Regions from separate parts of the Allochromatium vinosum DSM 180 genome, predicted to be linked through region 4. Evidence: predicted binding sites of a transcription regulator. Region 4 holds the regulator's gene; each other region holds the start of a gene.
The links. Region 4 encodes sigma-54, which starts transcription at its own class of promoters, with help from an activator protein. Its sites were predicted from a motif close to TGGCANGNTNCNTGCTT; they were not measured.
Positions count from the first base shown of each region.

Region 1 (4,210 bases), 160 kb from region 4:
TCGGACGGCGCGAGGGCTGGACATAGGCGCTGCGCCACGGCTCGGGACCGATCGAGCGCAGGAAGGTGGACGGATGGAAGGTGCCCGCGCCCACCTCCATGTCGAAGGGCTGGACGACGACGCACCCGAGATCGGCCCAGTAGCGCTCGAGCGCAAAGATGAGACCCTGGAAGGTCGAGAGATCCTCGGATTCGCGGCTCAAGATGGACTCCTGTGAGGGCTGAGTTCGGCAAAGTCGCACAGTATATTCGGTCGCTCGCCGATGTGCCCGACCCGATCGCCGGTTGCGCTCGAATCCGTCCGCCGGAGAGACGTGCATGGGCCAGCGGACGCCGACGGCGTATACTGCGCGCCCGAGCCAATCGTCATCGATCAGGATGTCCAGCCTCGTGAACGTGCCCACAGCCACCACGCGCGAACGCCGTCAGGCGATCACGCACACCTCCATTGTCAGTGCCGTGCTCAATCTGGTCCTGTCCGCGATCAAGATCCTGGCCGGATTCCTGGGGCACTCGCAGGCACTGGTGGCCGACGGCATCCACTCGCTCTCGGATCTGCTGTCTGACGTACTGGTCTATGTCGCCGGACATCACGCCAGCCAGCAGCCCGATCAGAACCATCCCTATGGGCACGCACGCTACGAGACCGTCGCCACCCTGGCCCTCGGAACGCTGCTGCTGCTGATCGCCCTCGGCATCGGCTGGGATGCCGTACATCGACTCTTCGAGCCGGACGCTCTGTTGAAACCCGACGCCCTGGCGCTCGCCGCGACCCTGGCCTCGATCGGCGTGAAGGAGTGGCTCTACTGGTGGACGCTCGGCTATGCCAAGCGCGTGCGTTCGGATCTGTTGCGCGCCAATGCCTGGCATCATCGCAGCGATGCCATCTCTTCGATCGTGGTGCTGATCGGCATCGCCGGCACCATGGCGGGTCTGACCTATCTCGACGCCATCGCCGCTTTCATCGTCGCCCTGATGATCGCTCGCATTGCCTGGGGACTGGGCTGGGGCGCGGTCAGCGAGCTGGTGGACACCGGACTCGAATCCGAGCGCATCACCGAGGTCGCGCAGACCATCCGCTCGGTCGGCGGCGTGCGCGACATCCATATGCTGCGCACGCGCCGGCTCGGCGGGCAGGTCTCGGCCGATGTTCATGTGCTGGTCGACCCCGACATCAGCGTCTCCGAAGGCCATATGATCAGTGTCCTGGTCGAGCAGCGACTCAAGCGCGAGATCTCGGACATGACGGACGTAACCGTCCATATCGATCCCGAGGACGACGCGAGTAAGCCTGACGTTCCACCCCTGCCGCTGCGCGCCGAAGCCCTGGCACGGCTGGCCTCGCTCTGGTCGGCGATTCCGGCCGCCAACGAGCGCCAGCGCCTGCTGCTGCACTATCTGGGTGGACGGATCGAGGTCGAGGTCTTCTTTCCGATCACGGCTTGTCAGCGCACGGGTTCCGATCCCGAGCGGCTGTGCGCCGAACTGGCGGAGGCGCTGCGTGAGGATTCGGCTTTTGGCCGGGTTCGGGTCTACTTTGGATGATCTGTCGTGGAGTGAGCTGGAGCGTTGCGCTCTTTTGGTGCAAAAAAGTGCGCTCTCGTCCATTTGAGTGCATTTAGAGGGTGAATCGCTCGCCTGGCGACCGGACTTGGTCAAGCCGGAGAGCGGCGCATCGAGCCGAACGCGCCCTGTCGAAACCGAGTTCTAAGTTCAACCCAATGTTTTTCAATGGATTCATGACCCGGTTCGGGGGCGAGGGTCTGGGACCCGCCGCTTGGCGATCCTGGATGCCTCTTATTGGCTTGCTCATTGCTTAATGGGCGCGAGGCGATGGCGAGCCACCGGGTTGCGGATCGATGCCGACGACCGTGGCAACCACCATCATTCGGGATGACCGATTTCGTGCGACGCGCGCCGCGACCTGCTAGGCTCCTGCATCGAGCCTTAGCGGATCGATTCGAGTGCATCGCGTTGGCCGGCCAGACTGTTCGTAGATACCACGTAGCGGAGACAATTCGAATGACTGACGTCATTAAGATGATCAAAGAAAATGAAGTGAAATTCGTCGATTTTCGCTTCACCGACACCCGTGGCAAGGAGCAGCACGTCTCCGTGCCGGCCCATACCGTCGATGAGGACGTGTTCAAGGACGGCAAAATGTTCGACGGCTCCTCGATCGCCGGCTGGAAGGGCATCGAGGCCTCCGACATGGTGCTGATGCCCGAGGCCGACACGGCGGTCATGGACCCCTTCTCCGATGAGGCCACGCTCATCGTCCGCTGCGACATCCTCGAACCCGACACCATGCAGGGCTACGAGCGCGATCCGCGTTCGGTGGCCAAGCGCGCCGAGGCCTATCTGAAGTCGACCGGCATCGCCGACACCGCCTTCTTCGGCCCCGAACCGGAATTCTTCATCCTCGACGACATCCGCTGGGGCGCCGACATGAGCGGCTGCTTCTACAAGGTCGACTCCGAGGAAGCCGGCTGGAACTCCGAGCGTGTCTTCCCCGACGGCAACATGGGCCATCGTCCGAGCGTCAAGGGCGGCTACTTCCCGGTTCCCCCGGTCGACTCGCTCAACGATCTGCGCGCGGCCATGTGCCTGACGCTCGAAGAGATGGGCGTGCCGGTCGAGGTGCACCATCACGAGGTCGCCACCGCCGGCCAGTGCGAAATCGGCACCCAGTTCAGCACCCTGGTCAAGCGCGCCGACTGGAACCAGATCCTCAAGTATGTGGTGCAGAACGTTGCTCACGCCTATGGCAAGACCGCGACCTTCATGCCCAAGCCGCTGGTCGGCGACAACGGCAGCGGCATGCACGTCCACCAGTCGCTCGCCAAGGACGGTCAGAACCTGTTCGCCGGCGACAAGTACGGCGGTCTGTCCGATCTGGCCCTCTACTACATCGGCGGCATCATCAAGCACGCGCGCGCGCTCAACGCCATCACCAACGCTTCGACCAACTCCTACAAGCGTCTGGTGCCCGGCTTCGAAGCGCCGGTCATGCTCGCCTACTCGGCGCGCAACCGCTCGGCCTCGATCCGCATCCCGCACGTCTCCAGCCCCAAGGCACGTCGTATCGAGGTGCGCTTCCCGGATGCGACCTCCAACCCCTATCTGGCTTTCTCGGCCATGATGATGGCTGGTCTCGACGGCATCCAGAACAAGATCCATCCGGGCGACGCCATGGACAAGGATCTCTACGACCTGCCGCGCGAAGAGGCCAAGTCGATCCCGACCGTCTGTCATTCGCTCGACATGGCGCTCGACTGCCTCGACCAGGATCGCGACTTCCTGACCGCCGGCGGTGTGTTCACCGATGACCTGATCGATGCCTACATCGATCTCAAGATGAAGGAAGTCACGCGCATTCGCATGACGACCCATCCGGTCGAGTTCGACATGTACTACAGCCTCTAAAGGGCTGTTCGGATCGGCGCGGTTGGGCTAGTCTTCAGACTATGCTCAGACCCGCGCCGATCCTCCTTTCGCTGCTCGTCTGCTCGCCGTCCAACGCGGAGATCTATCGTTGGGTCGACGCCGAGGGGCGGGTCAACTTCTCCGATCGTCAGACGCGGGACGCCGAACGGGTCGATGTGCGTTTCAGCAAGCCCGCCGGCTCGAATCCCGCTGCCACGCTTGGCCCAGGCTCGCCCGACGAAGCCTATCGCGGCCCCTATGTCGCACTCGACATCCTCGCCCCCGGCCTCGATGAGACCCTGACCGAGACCGACTCGGGGGTTCCAGTCAGTTTGCAGATCGATCCATCCCTCATCGGCGGTCATCGCCTGCTCCTGCTGCTCGACGGGAACACGCTCCCGGTCGAGGGCGCCCATACGCAGTTCAAGCTGACGGGGCTTGGCGTTGGCAGTCATCGGCTCCAGCTCCAGGTTCGTGGCGCCGACGATCGGATCGTCGCTCAATCCGCGCCACGCACCTTTCACGTTCGCCAACCCAGGGTGCCCGGTCAACTGCCCTGATCCGCCGTTCGCGTGGACTGTCCGTCCTGATTGAAGACTGGCGCTGTATTTGCTTGTTTTGCTGGCAAGGTGCCTGCCGGCAACGGCGGCCGGCGTCCGTATTCACAGGGAACCTGCGTGTGCCTTGCGTCCTGTGATGCAAAGAACCCTTTCAGGATCAAATGGATGATGACTCACGCGATCAGACCAAACCTCGAACGCCGGATACTCGATCATCTCAATACG
Region 1 is NC_013851.1:3,384,316-3,388,525, reverse strand. It holds gene glyQ (glycine--tRNA ligase subunit alpha) at 1-202, opposite strand, end outside; gene ALVIN_RS14970 (cation diffusion facilitator family transporter) at 378-1,544, shown strand; gene glnA (glutamate--ammonia ligase) at 2,022-3,425, shown strand; gene ALVIN_RS14960 (DUF4124 domain-containing protein) at 3,467-3,985, shown strand; gene glnL (nitrogen regulation protein NR(II)) at 4,151-4,210, shown strand, end outside.
Region 1: the regulator sigma-54 is predicted to act here: its motif matches at 1,801-1,817, upstream of glnA (glutamate--ammonia ligase).

Region 2 (4,210 bases), 570 kb from region 4:
GAAATTCGCGGCTTGTTGACGGTCCATGGCGCCCTCTGGTGGTACGGATGACGATCAGTGATCGACTCGACGGTCGCGTGCACGACATGCCGTGGCCGTGCGTGTTCACATGATAAGCCGCGAGCCGCATTCGGAAAACGGGCCTGGGTCAGCGTGCCGGGGCCGCGAAGCCCCGGTCGAGCCGACGATAGCCGATGGCCTCGCTCAGATGGGTCGTGTCGATGCCCTCGGCACCGGCCAGGTCGGCGATGGTGCGGGCGACCTTGAGGATACGATGGTAGGCGCGCGCCGAGAGCGCGAGCCGCGTCAGAGCCTGTTCGACCAGCCGTTGACCGGCGGCGTCGAGTGCGCAGTCGCGATCGATCTCGGCTGGGGTCAGGGCCGCGTTGGCTTTGCCGGCGCGCGCGAGTTGGCGTTCGCGCGCCGCGCTCACGCGGGCACGCACCTGGGCCGTGGTCTCGTTCAGGCGCGACATCGGCCCGGTGAGCTGGCCCACCTCCAGACGCAGGACCTCGACATGCAGGTCGATGCGGTCGAGCAGCGGACCGGACAGGCGCCGGCGATACCGTGCCACCTGCTCGGGGCTACAGCGGCAACGCCCGGTGCTGTCGCCCAGATAGCCACAGGGACAGGGATTCATGGCCGCGACCATCTGGAACTGGGCCGGAAAGCGGACCTGACGCGCCGCGCGCGAGATGTCGATCCAGCCCGACTCCAGCGGTTCACGCAGCACTTCCAAGACCCGCCGATCGAATTCGGGCAATTCGTCGAGAAAGAGCACGCCATGATGGGCCAGGGAGATCTCGCCCGGTCGCGGCTGGGTGCCACCGCCGACCAGGGCGGCGGCCGAGGCGGTGTGATGCGGCGAGCGGAATGGACGTTCCAGCCAGCGCGCCGGATCGAAGGGGTCACGCCCGCCGACCGAGCGGATCGCGGCCGCCTCCAGGGCCTCGGACTCGCTCAATGGCGGCAGCAGTCCGGGCAGGCGCATGGCCAGCATCGACTTGCCGGTTCCGGGCGGACCGGACATCAGGATCGAATGCCCGCCGCTGGCGGCGATCTCCAGTCCGCGTTTGCCGTGCTCCTGACCGCGTACATCGACCAGATCCGGATAGTCGGGCCGGATCTGGAAACGATCGTCACCGCGCTGGATCGGCAGGGGTTCGACGCCATCGAGGTGTGCGCACACCTCGCGCAGATGCGCGGCCGGGCGCACCTCCAGCCCCTCGACGATGGCCGCCTCAGCCGCGTTCGCCTGCGGCAGGATCAGCGCTCGTCCAGCCGCGCGCGCGGCCAGGGCGATCGGCAGCACGCCCTGGATCGGGCGCAACGCGCCGGACAGGGCCAGCTCGCCGATGCATTCATAGTGTTCGAGCCGCTCGGTCCTGAGCTGACCCGTGGCCCCCAGGGTTCCGAGCGCGATCGGCAAGTCGAAACGCCCGCCTTCCTTGGGCAGATCGGCCGGCGCAAGATTGATCGTGACCCGCCCGTTGGGAAACTGAAAGCTGTTGTTGACGAGCGCGCCATGCACCCGGTCCTTGCTCTCGCGCACCGCCATCTCGGGCAGACCCACGATGGACATCGCCGGCAGTCCGCCCGAGAGCTGAACCTCGACCGTGACCGGCGGCGCCTCGATTCCGAGTCGCCCGCGGCTGTGCAGGATGCAGAGGGCCAACTCCCGTCCCTCCTGGGTTCAGTCCGAACGGCGTCCTGGGGCGGCGAGCGACTGCTCCAGGGCAGCGACCTGCGACTCCAGGGCGGCCAGCTTCTCGCGGGTGCGCGCCAGCACCGCCGACTGCACGTCGAACTCTTCGCGCGTGACCAGATCGAGCCGCGACAGCCCAGCCTCCAGCGAGGCGCGCAGATTACGGTTGACGTCGTCCTGTAAGACCTGCAAGCCCTTCGGCATGGCCGAAGACAGGCGCTGGAACAGATCGTCGAAGTGTTTTGGATCCAACATCGTTTAGAGACCTTGCATTGGGTTGGAATGAAGCTCGGATCGGAAGAGACTTTGAGTGGGCATTATAGGGTCGTGTTCGCGAACCGTCTTCCATTCGCGCTTGCTCCACGAACGTGCATCCATCCACCTCGGCCGAATCGATGCGCCTCATTTTGGTGCATCTGTCTGTGGTGATTTTCGCACATGAGGCCGAAGCACATCCGCGCACAGACAAAGCACTTTAAGTGTAGACGCGACTCCACACCGTCTCCAAACCTTTTGAGTTCTTGGGGATATCCATGCCGAGCCGTCCCGTCCGGCGGCCGGATCTTCGCTGGGATGCTTGATGGCACGCTCTCTGCTTTGCTACCGATACGCATCCAGGACCGACAGGCTCATGCGGCCCTTCCAGCCGAGCCGGCAACGTCCCCGATCGAGTCCATCAGGCAACAACCCAGCACGAGGAACCATCCATGAAGACACAGAGCATCAGCGCACTCGCCGCAGCCGGCCTCCTGGTCATGGGCGCGAGCGCTTCCCAGACCGCACTCGCCGAAGGGCCGCACTCGGTCAGCGCCAACATCGGTGCGGTGAGCAACTACATCTGGCGCGGCCAGACCCAGACCGGTGATCAGCCAGCCATCCAGGGTGGTCTGGATTATGCGCACGAGAGCGGTTTCTCAGCCGGCACCTGGGTTTCGAACGTCGACTTCGGCGGCGATGAACCGAATTACGAACTCGACCTCTATCTTGGATTCGACGGTTCCATCAACGATGATCTCAGTTACAACCTCGCACTCACTTATTACGCCTATCCGGATGGTGAGGATGCAGATTTCGCCGAGATTGGTGCGAGCGCAACCTACAAGTGGCTCACTGCCGGCGTCGCCTACACGTTCCACGGTCAGGCCGACGATGCCAAGGGAGTCATGAACAATGAAGCCAACTATATCGAAGGCGATCTCTACTACCACGCCAGCCTCGACTTCGAGTTGCCCTTCGACCTGGGCCTGAGCCTGCGCGGTGGCTATTACGATTTCCGATACAACGGCGTCAAGCACGAGGCTCGCGACTATGCGCATGGTGGAATTTCCATCAGCCGCTCGGCTGGGGAGTTCGGCACCTTCAGTCTGAACTACGACCAGATCGAACGCGACAGTGACGTCTATGACGAGGATGCCAAGGTCTGGGTCGGCTGGCTGAAGGAATTCTGAGCGCGACACCGCGTTTGACTCGAACCCCATCGCCCAGGGCTCTGACCCTGGCCGCACTCGGAGCTCACTCACCATGAAACTGGTTTCAGCCGTCATCAAACCCTTCAAGCTCGACGACGTGCGCGAGGCGCTCGGCGACATCGGCGTCTCGGGCATCACGGTCGTCGAGGTCAAGGGCTTCGGCCGACAGAAGGGCCACACGGAACTCTACCGCGGCGCCGAATACGTCGTGGACTTCCTGCCGAAGATCAAGGTCGAGATCGCCGTCGACGACGCCATGGTCGACCAGGTCATCGAGGCCATCAGCAACGCCGCCCGCACCGGCAAGATCGGCGACGGCAAGATCTTCGTCTTCGAACTCGATCAGGTCATCCGTATCCGCACCGGCGAAACCGGCGCGGACGCACTCTGATCCATGTCCCAGGAGATCCCTAAGATGCATTCGACCCCGATGCCACGACTGCTCCGACCGCTGCTGGCGGCCGGACTGACCCTCACACCGCTCCTGGCGCTCGCTCAGGAAGAGGCGACGATCGACACCGGCGACACCGCCTGGATGCTGACGGCCACGGCGCTGGTCCTGTTCATGACCATCCCTGGGCTCTCGCTGTTCTACGCCGGTCTGGTGCGCGCCAAGAACGTGCTCTCGGTACTCATGCAGTGCTTTGCCATCACCGCCATGATGAGTCTGCTGTGGGCCATCTACGGCTACAGCCTCGCCTACACTGACGGCGGCTCGATGCAGAGCCTCATCGGCGGCTTCGAGAAGCTCTTCCTCTCCGGACTGACGGTGGACTCGGTTGCGGGCACCATCCCCGAGTCGGTCTACATGACCTTCCAGATGACCTTCGCCATCATCACCCCGGCGCTCATCGTCGGCGCCTTTGCCGAGCGCATGAAGTTCTCGGCCATGCTGGTGTTCATGGCGCTGTGGCTGACCCTGGTCTATGTGCCGATCTGGCACTGGGTCTGGGGCGGCGGCTGGATCGCCAATCTCGGCGCCATCCTGGGGCTGACCGAGGAAGGCGGCGCGGCGCTCGACTTCGCCGGCGGCACC
Region 2 is NC_013851.1:2,649,920-2,654,129, forward strand. It holds gene ALVIN_RS11575 (PilT/PilU family type 4a pilus ATPase) at 1-27, opposite strand, end outside; gene ALVIN_RS11580 (YifB family Mg chelatase-like AAA ATPase) at 149-1,675, opposite strand; gene ubiK (ubiquinone biosynthesis accessory factor UbiK) at 1,694-1,960, opposite strand; gene ALVIN_RS11590 (TorF family putative porin) at 2,413-3,153, shown strand; gene ALVIN_RS11595 (P-II family nitrogen regulator) at 3,227-3,565, shown strand; gene ALVIN_RS11600 (ammonium transporter) at 3,590-4,210, shown strand, end outside.
Region 2: the regulator sigma-54 is predicted to act here: its motif matches at 2,287-2,303, upstream of ALVIN_RS11590 (TorF family putative porin).

Region 3 (4,210 bases), 200 kb from region 4:
CTCGCGGACAGACAACGGCAGGCACTCGGCCAGATCGCCGAGATCAAGCGCATTTCCTGTGCGATCGATCATGCCTTGCAACACCGGACGCCAGCGGCCGTTCTGATCACGAGCGCCCAGCAGGGAGAGGGCAAGAGTCTCTTCGCCTCCGCGCTCGCGACCAGCATGGCGAGTCTGGGGCAGCATCGCGTGGTCTTGCTGGATCTCAACTGGTATCGGCCGGCGGTCCATCACTGTTTCGGCCTGGAATCGAATCAAACGATGTCACATATCCTTCAGGCCGACATCGACGCCCTCGTGACCAAGAGCCAGGGTCAGAGACCCGACCTGCTACTCGCCCCCACCGATCATCGGGATCATGCGCCGATGAACGGTGATGTCTTTGGCACCTTCAAGCACCTGATCGAACGCATCAAGCAAGCCTATGACTACGTCATCGTCGACAGTGCCTCCATTTTTCCAACCAACCGGATGATGATCGACCCCGTGATGCTCTCCGCGATGGTCGATGGTGTCGTACTGGTCGTCCAGGCTGGCTTCGCGCCGAGACAGCACGTCAAGCGTGCCTGCACGATCATGCAGGCGGCCGGTGCCACGATGATCGGTGTGACCATCAATCAACATCGCCCGACACTGGCCGCCCCGTCATGACGGACAGCGCCGTTCGCACAGCAACATCCCGCGTGCGACCGTCGATCGGGGTAGCCGATACGCTCGAATACAGGTAGGACGACATGAGCTTCTACATCAAATGTTATCTCTCTGCCTTCCGGGAGCACAGACACTGGACACTCATTGCCCTGGTGCCCGTCATGCTCTATCTGCTCGTTGCGGCTGTGCGGGTCGACAATTTTCTGATTACCCAGGACTTCACGTATTCCGGAGAGATCCGCATCGCCATGTCCCATCGCCCGGTCGACACGCTGACGCTGGATGCGTTGCTGACCGACCCGGATCGGCTCTTTCTCGATACCTTCGCGCTCAGTCAGCTACAGCAACGACTCGAATTCCAGCCGCAGATCCATGAGCTACCGACGAGTCAGGGACTCAAGCGTCTGGCCCATGGTTCCATGCACCTGTCGAGCCGGCCTGATTCACGGCTGCGCCTGACCTATACAGGCTCCCATGTCCATATCGGCGAGACAATGGTCGATTTCTACAGCCAATTGCTCGTTCAGCGCGTCGAGGCTGGTGCGGCACGACATTCGGACACTGCCGCCGCACCACCCAGCTTCAAACCCGTTGGCCCGCTGACCACGACGGGTGTGGCAAGCCTCTGGAGCGCGGAGCGGCTGCCGCGTGCGATCCTGGTTTTCGTCCTGTCGCTGCTGGCGGTGGTGCTCCTGATCGGAATCCTGGATCTGTCCGATCCCTCGTTCAAATCCGAGCGCCAGATCGCGCGTTATCTCGACCTGCCGGTTCTCGGATCCATGCCCGATGCACGTCAACTGGCGCGTCATCTCGAAAAGACGCAAGACTGATGAGCGACCGCACGCGGTGGAATCACTCGAGCCGCATCGAGCGGGCCGAGTCGGGTCCGTATCGATCCTCACAATGGACGCGGCCGGCGTCTGTCGCGATGCTCACAAGGGCGCGCCGATCCATTTGCAAAATGCACAACAATCAATGATCTAGGCTGTTTAAAAAGATTGGCGCGCGCTTTGCTTCAAGACCTCCAGACACTCGATTCAACGGGGCCGGCGCCCCTGATTCACTGGAGGCGGCATGATGGAGTTGAAGGTACAGACCCAAGGGGGTTGCGCGTCGAGCGGCTGTGGTAGCAGCGCCGACCGGCTGGCTCATCTGCCCGAGGCGATCCGCGCCAAGGTCAACAATCATCCTTGCTTCTCCGAGGACGCGCATCATCACTATGCGCGCATGCATGTCGCGGTCGCTCCAGCCTGCAACATCCAGTGTCACTACTGCAATCGCAAGTACGACTGTGCCAATGAGTCGCGGCCGGGTGTCGTCTCCGAACTCCTGACGCCGGATCAGGCGGTCAAGAAGGTGCTGGCGGTGGCGGCGGCCATCCCGCAGATGACGGTGCTCGGCATCGCCGGTCCAGGCGATCCGCTCGCCAATCCCGAGCGCACTCTGGAGACCTTCCGCCAGCTCGCCGAGAAGGCGCCCGACATCCGGCTGTGCGTCTCGACCAATGGTCTGGCCCTGCCCGATCTGGTCGACGAACTCTGTCAGTACAACATCGAGCACGTCACCATCACCATCAACTGTGTCGACCCGGACGTCGGCGCCAAGATCTATCCCTGGATCTTCTGGAACAATCGGCGCATCAAGGGACGCAAGGCCGCCGAGATCCTGATCCGGCGTCAGCAGGAGGGTCTGGAGAAGCTGGTCGCGCGCGGGGTGCTGGTCAAGGTCAACTCGGTGCTGATTCCGGGTGTGAACGATGAGCATCTCAAGGAAGTCAGCCGGGTGGTCAAAGCCAAGGGCGCCTTCCTGCACAACGTCATGCCGCTGATCGCTGAACCCGAGCATGGCACCTTCTACGGACTCATGGGCCAGCGCAGCCCGACCTCGGCCGAACTCACCGCCCTCCAGGACGCCTGCGCCGGCGACATGGCCATGATGCGCCACTGCCGTCAGTGCCGCGCCGACGCGGTCGGGATGCTGGGCGAGGATCGCGGTCAGGAGTTCACGCTCGACAAGATCGAACACCTGGAGATCGACTACGCCGCCGCCATGCAGAAGCGCGCCGAGGTCCAGGCCGAGATCGAGGCCAGGCGCGCGGCGCCACATCAGCCGGCCAAGGCGGCCTTCGTCTCGCTCGCCTCGATCGAGCGCGTCCGGCCCCAGCCGAAACCGGCCGAGCCGCGTCCGGTGCTGATGGCGGTTGCGACCACCGGCGGCGGCGTCATCGACCAGCACTTCGGTCATGCGCGCGCGTTCCGGATCTACGAAGCCTCCGTGCAGGACGTGCGCTTCATCGGGACGCGCCAGGTCGATCTCTACTGCACCGGCAGCGATACCTGCGGCGAGGCCGAGACCCGCCTGGAGCAGACCATCCGCGCACTCGACGGCTGCGAGGCGGTGCTGTGCGCGCGCATCGGCTACGAACCCTGGGGCAAGCTGGAGGCCGCCGGCATCACGCCCAACGGCGAACATGCCCTGGAACCGATCGAAGAGGCCGTCGCCGCCGTCTATCGCGAATGGCTCGACGCGGGTCGGCTGGCGCCCGTCGCCGCCGCATCCGAGCGGTTGTCGGCCTGAGTCAGTCATCCACCGGGAGCCAACATCATGGCCTTCAAGATCATCGAGGGTTGCGTCAACTGCTGGGCCTGCGCGCCACTGTGCCCGAGTCAGGCCATCGTCGCCGCCAAACCGCATTTCCTGATCGACGCGCACACGTGCACCGAGTGCGCGGGCGACTACGCCGATCCGCAGTGCGCCAGCATCTGTCCGGTCGAGGGCGTCATCCTCGACGGGTTGGGCGTGCCGGTGAATCCGCCCGGCTCACTGACCGGCATTCCACCCGAACGCCTGGCCGCCGCCAGGGCCGAGATCCGGGCGCGCTGAGCCTCGCGATTGGTTCGTCCGCGCGCCCGCCGTCCCCGACGACCGATCATTGAAGACCGACAACCCAAATCCAGGAGTCCGACACCATGGCGAAAGCCAAGATCACTTTTTCCGATATCGGCCAGACCGTCAACGTACCGGCCGGCACCCGTGTCATCGAGGTGTCCGAGAAGATCGGTGCCGGCATCATCTACGGCTGCCGCGAGGGCGACTGCGGCACCTGCATGATGCATGTGGAAGAAGGCTGGAACAACCTGACCGAACCCTCGGTGCTGGAAGAGAAGGTGCTGCGCGAGAACATGGCCAGCCGTCACGACCGTCTCGCCTGTCAGGCGCAGATCCTCGGCGACTGCTGCGTCAAGCCAGCCTGATCCACCTCAAGATTCGACGGAGAACCAATCGTGGCCCTCGTGACCTTTTCCAGTCCTGACTACAAGGACAAGACCGTCTACGCCGTGGCCGGAAGCCACACCGAAACCATCCTCAAGATTGCCAAGGAGAACAAGATCCCAGTCAAGCACGACTGCCAGGACGGCGAGTGCGGAAGCTGTGTGGTGCGCGTGACCAGCGTCGATGACAAACAGCGCATGGGCTATCACCTCACCGACAAGGAGATCAGCGTGCTGCGTCAGCTCGGCAAGCTGACCCAGGAGGACATCGACCGGCTGGCACTCGA
Region 3 is NC_013851.1:3,420,809-3,425,018, forward strand. It holds gene ALVIN_RS15150 (CpsD/CapB family tyrosine-protein kinase) at 1-651, shown strand, start outside; gene ALVIN_RS15155 (YveK family protein) at 735-1,481, shown strand; gene nifB (nitrogenase cofactor biosynthesis protein NifB) at 1,729-3,228, shown strand; gene ALVIN_RS15165 (4Fe-4S dicluster domain-containing protein) at 3,256-3,534, shown strand; gene ALVIN_RS15170 (2Fe-2S iron-sulfur cluster-binding protein) at 3,621-3,905, shown strand; gene ALVIN_RS15175 (2Fe-2S iron-sulfur cluster-binding protein) at 3,936-4,210, shown strand, end outside.
Region 3: the regulator sigma-54 is predicted to act here: its motif matches at 1,651-1,667, upstream of nifB (nitrogenase cofactor biosynthesis protein NifB).

Region 4 (4,210 bases):
GTGAGCCGGTCGATGCATTCGAGCTCGGGCTGGGCCAGCGGCTGGAGATCGACGACGAGATTGAGCGTCTTGTCACGCAGGACCGCGCCCTCGCCGAACATGGCGCGGATGTTGAGGATTCCAAGTCCGCGCACTTCCAGGAAGTCCCTGAGCGTCTCCGGGCAGCTCCCCTCGATCACCTCGGGCGCGATGCGGGCGAAACGCGGCGCGTCGTCGGCGATCAGCCGGTGGCCGCGCGTGATGAGATCGAGCGCCAGCTCACTCTTGCCGACGGCCGGCGCGCCGATCAGGAGCACCCCCATGCCCAGCACCTCGATGAAGACGCCGTGGATGGTCTTGCGCTCGGCCAGGGCCTGGGTGAGGAAGTAGCGCAGATGGTTGATGAGTTCCTGATCGCCCAGCGTGGAGCCGAGCAACGGCGTCCGGGTGGCGCGGGCGCGCTCCAGCAGATCGGACGTCGGGGCGATGTCGTCGCTCAGGATGATGGCCGCCGGTCGGTCGGCGAACAGCTTGTCGAGCGTCTCGTCGTGGGCGGTGCGCCCGAGTGCCGCCAGATAGGTCTGCTCGGGCGGACCGACGACCTGGAGTCGGTTGGGATGGATGAGATTGAGCGAGCCGATCAGCGACTGCCCCGGATCCGCCCCGCGCAACGGGCGGGGGGGCTGGGGCTCAGGGGTTAGCCAGCGCAGCTTGAGCTGGGTACCGGTCTGGGCGACGACGCTCTGGAGGCTGTCGATCATGTGAATCGACTGGGGTGCATGGGCCTAGAAGGCACTCAGGACACGCAGGATCTCGGCGCGCGAGCCGGATTCACGCAGTCGAACCCGCCTGTTCGGGTCGCTGAACAGGCTGGCCAGATGCGCGAGCAGTCGCAGATGCTCCTCGTTGGCCGCCTCGGGCACGAGCAGCGCGAAGGCCAGGTCGACAGGCTCGCCGTCGGCGGCGTCGTAATCGACGCCCTGGACGGTCTGCACGAAGGCGCCCACCACCTCACCGACGTCCTTCATGCGCGCGTGGGGCAAGGCGATACCGTGGCCGAGTCCGGTACTGCCCAGACGCTCGCGTTCGAGCAGATGCTCGAAGACGGTTTCGGTCTGAAGTCGGGGATGATCGCTGGCGAGCAGCTCGGCCAGCGTCTCGAGCAGGCGCTTCTTGCTCGCGATCTCGAGGCCGCATCCGATACGGGCTTCGTTGATCAGGTCAGGGCCTAACATGGCTCCAACTCCTGCTAACCACTGACGCGCGCGCGGGCGGCCAGGGGGTGATGGCTGATCCAACCAGGATGCCGCCGGCATTCGATGCTGGTCATGGATTGGGGTACCTCGGGCGGACGGACGTGGCCGGTGCCGTCTCGATGAAAGACACCTCGAACGCCGGTGGTGCCGGCCCTCGAGGTGTGACGGGCGTTGCATCCATCACCTCGGAAGACACGGCTTCCAAGGGAGTGGAGTGGCCGGGTTCATTCGGATTCGGCCACCTTGACGGCTCCGCCGCGATGGCTGCTCTTCTTCTCCTTGTAGCGGATGACCTGACGATCGAGCTTGTCGATCAGGCCGTCGATGGCCGCATACATGTCCTCGTGCACGGAGTCGGCGAAGACCTTGCCGCCGTTGACATGGAGCGTGGCCTCGGCCTTCTGCTCGAGCTTCTCGACGCTCAGGACGACATGGGCGTTGATGACGTGGTCGAAGTGGCGTGCCAGACGCTCGAATTTGCTGTCGACATAGGACTTCAGCGCATCGGTGACGTCGATGTGATGACCCGTCAGATTGATTTGCATCATTGGACTCCTTCAAAGATTCAAACGGCCTGTCAAGCCAGGCGTTTGCGCTCACTCGAGGCTGGGATACCCATGGCCTCGCGGTATTTGGCGACTGTTCGGCGTGCGACGTCGATGCCCTGATTCGCCAGTTCCTCGGCGATCTTGTTGTCGCTGAGTGGCTTGCGCGGGGATTCTCCCGCGATCAGCTTGCGGATCAGGGCGCGGATCGCCGTCGACGAGCATTCGCCGCCAGATGTGGTGTTGACGTGGGACGAGAAGAAATATTTGAGTTCGAAGGTGCCTCGTGGTGTATGCATGTATTTCTGTGTCGTCACCCGCGAGATGGTCGACTCGTGCAGTTCCAGTGCCTCGGCGATGTCGCGCAGGACCATGGGACGCATCCCCTCGTCGCCATGTTCGAGGAAGTCCTGCTGCATCTCGACGATCTTGGCGCCCACGCGCAGCACCGTGTCGTTGCGGCTCGCCAGGCTCTTGATGAACCAGCGTGCCTCCTGCAGGTGACTCTTGAGCGTCTGGCCGTCGGCGCTCTGGTCGGCGCGCCGCACCAGACGCGCATAGTCGGCATTGACCCTGAGTCTGGGGGTGATGTCCGGGTTCAATTCGACTTGCCAGCGGCCCTCTTTCTTGCGCACGAAGATGTCGGGGACAACGTACTCCGAGGCCGTCTCCTCGATCAAGCGGCCCGGCTTCGGATGGAGTCCGCGGATGAGGTCGAGCGCGCGGGTCAGGTCGCTCTCGGTTTCCTTGAGCAGGCGCGCGAGGGCGGTGACGTCGCCGCGCGGCAGGTGCTCGAATCCGGTCTCGCACACGGCGATGGCCAGATCGCGCCAGGGCGTCTCGCGCGACAGCTGGCGCAACTGGATCAGCAGGCACTCGCGCGGGTCGCGCGCGCCGACGCCGGCCGGATCGAGCGACTGGACGCGGTGGATCTGGGTCTCGACCTCATCGGCGCCGATCGTGGGATCGTCGATGGTGGCCACGAGTTCCCCGACGTCGGCGCGCAGATAGCCGTCGGCATCGATGGCGTCGATCACGGCCTGGGCGATCATGAAGTCGCGCTCGCTCAGGCGGCTGAGGTTCAGCTGCCAGGTCAGATGATCCCAGAGCGTCTGCGGGCGCGAGCGGTGCAGCAGCGGGTCGTAGTCGGCGTCGTCGCTCGAACCCGACGCCGTCGCCGGCAGATAGCCATCGAAGACGTCGGCCCATTGGGTGTCGACCGGCAACTCCTCCGGCATCTCGTTGGACTCGGCGCGCACCTCGCGCTCCAGGGGCGATTCGGACGGGGTCTCGTCGGTCTGGAAGCGGTCGTCGTCGAGCCGGGGCAGACGTGCGTCCTCCAGCACGCCGGCGTCGAGACGCTCGGATTCCTCGCCTTCCTCCAGCATCAGATTGCTTTCGAGCGCCTCCTGGATCTCGTGCTGCAACTCGAGCGTCGACAGTTGCAGCAGTTTGATCGCCTGCTGCAACTGTGGCGTCATGGTGAGTTGCTGACTGAGTCGAAGCTGAATGGATGGCTTCATCGATCGAGTTGGCGTCCGGCTGTGTTCCGTCTAACGTGATTTGAGCAATAAGGGTGCCTGTAATTTGAGTCTAGTCTACATGGAAAAATCGGCACCCAGATAGACATCGCGCACGCGCTGGTTGGCCAGCAGCTCTGAAGGCTCGCCGGCAGCGATCACGGTGCCGCCGCCGATGATGTAGCCGCGGTCGCAGATGGCGAGCGTCTCGCGTACGTTGTGGTCGGTGATGAGCACGCCGATGGAGCGATCGCGCAGATGGGTGACGATGGATTTGATGTCGCCGACGGCGATCGGATCGACACCGGCGAAAGGCTCGTCGAGCAGCATCACCGAGGGTTCGACCGCCAGGGCGCGCGCGATCTCCAGCCGCCGGCGCTCGCCGCCCGAGAGACTGAGCGCGAGCGAGTCGGCGACATGCGCGATGCCCAGATCCTCCAGCAGATGCTCGCAGCGCTCCTCGCGCTCGGCGCGCCTGAGGTCGCGTCGCGTCTCCAGGATGGCCAGGATGTTCTCGCGTGCGCTCAGCTTGCGGAAGATCGAGGGCTCCTGGGCCAGATAGCTCAGTCCGGCCCGCGCCCGCGCGTGCATGGGCAGGCGGGTGAGATCGCGCTCGTCGAGCAGGATGCGGCCCTGGTCGGCCTGGATCAGACCGACGATCAGATAGAAGCAGGTCGTCTTGCCGGCACCGTTGGGTCCGAGCAGGCCCACGACCTCGCCCGGCTCGACCCGGACGCTGACGTCCTGGAGCACCTGGCGGCTGCCGTAGCGCTTCATCAGGTGTTCGGCGCGCAGACCGCTCATGACTCGTCCGGGGTGATGGTGATCTTGACCCGGCCCGCGCCGCCGGCCCGGAAACGCGCCTTGGCCCGGTCGTAGAGGATGCGTTCGCCCGTGAGCCGATCCTCGC
Region 4 is NC_013851.1:3,219,723-3,223,932, reverse strand. It holds gene hprK (HPr(Ser) kinase/phosphatase) at 1-740, opposite strand, end outside; gene ALVIN_RS14205 (PTS sugar transporter subunit IIA) at 765-1,214, opposite strand; gene hpf (ribosome hibernation-promoting factor, HPF/YfiA family) at 1,460-1,780, opposite strand; gene ALVIN_RS14195 (RNA polymerase factor sigma-54) at 1,813-3,303, opposite strand; gene lptB (LPS export ABC transporter ATP-binding protein) at 3,379-4,104, opposite strand; gene lptA (lipopolysaccharide transport periplasmic protein LptA) at 4,101-4,210, opposite strand, start outside.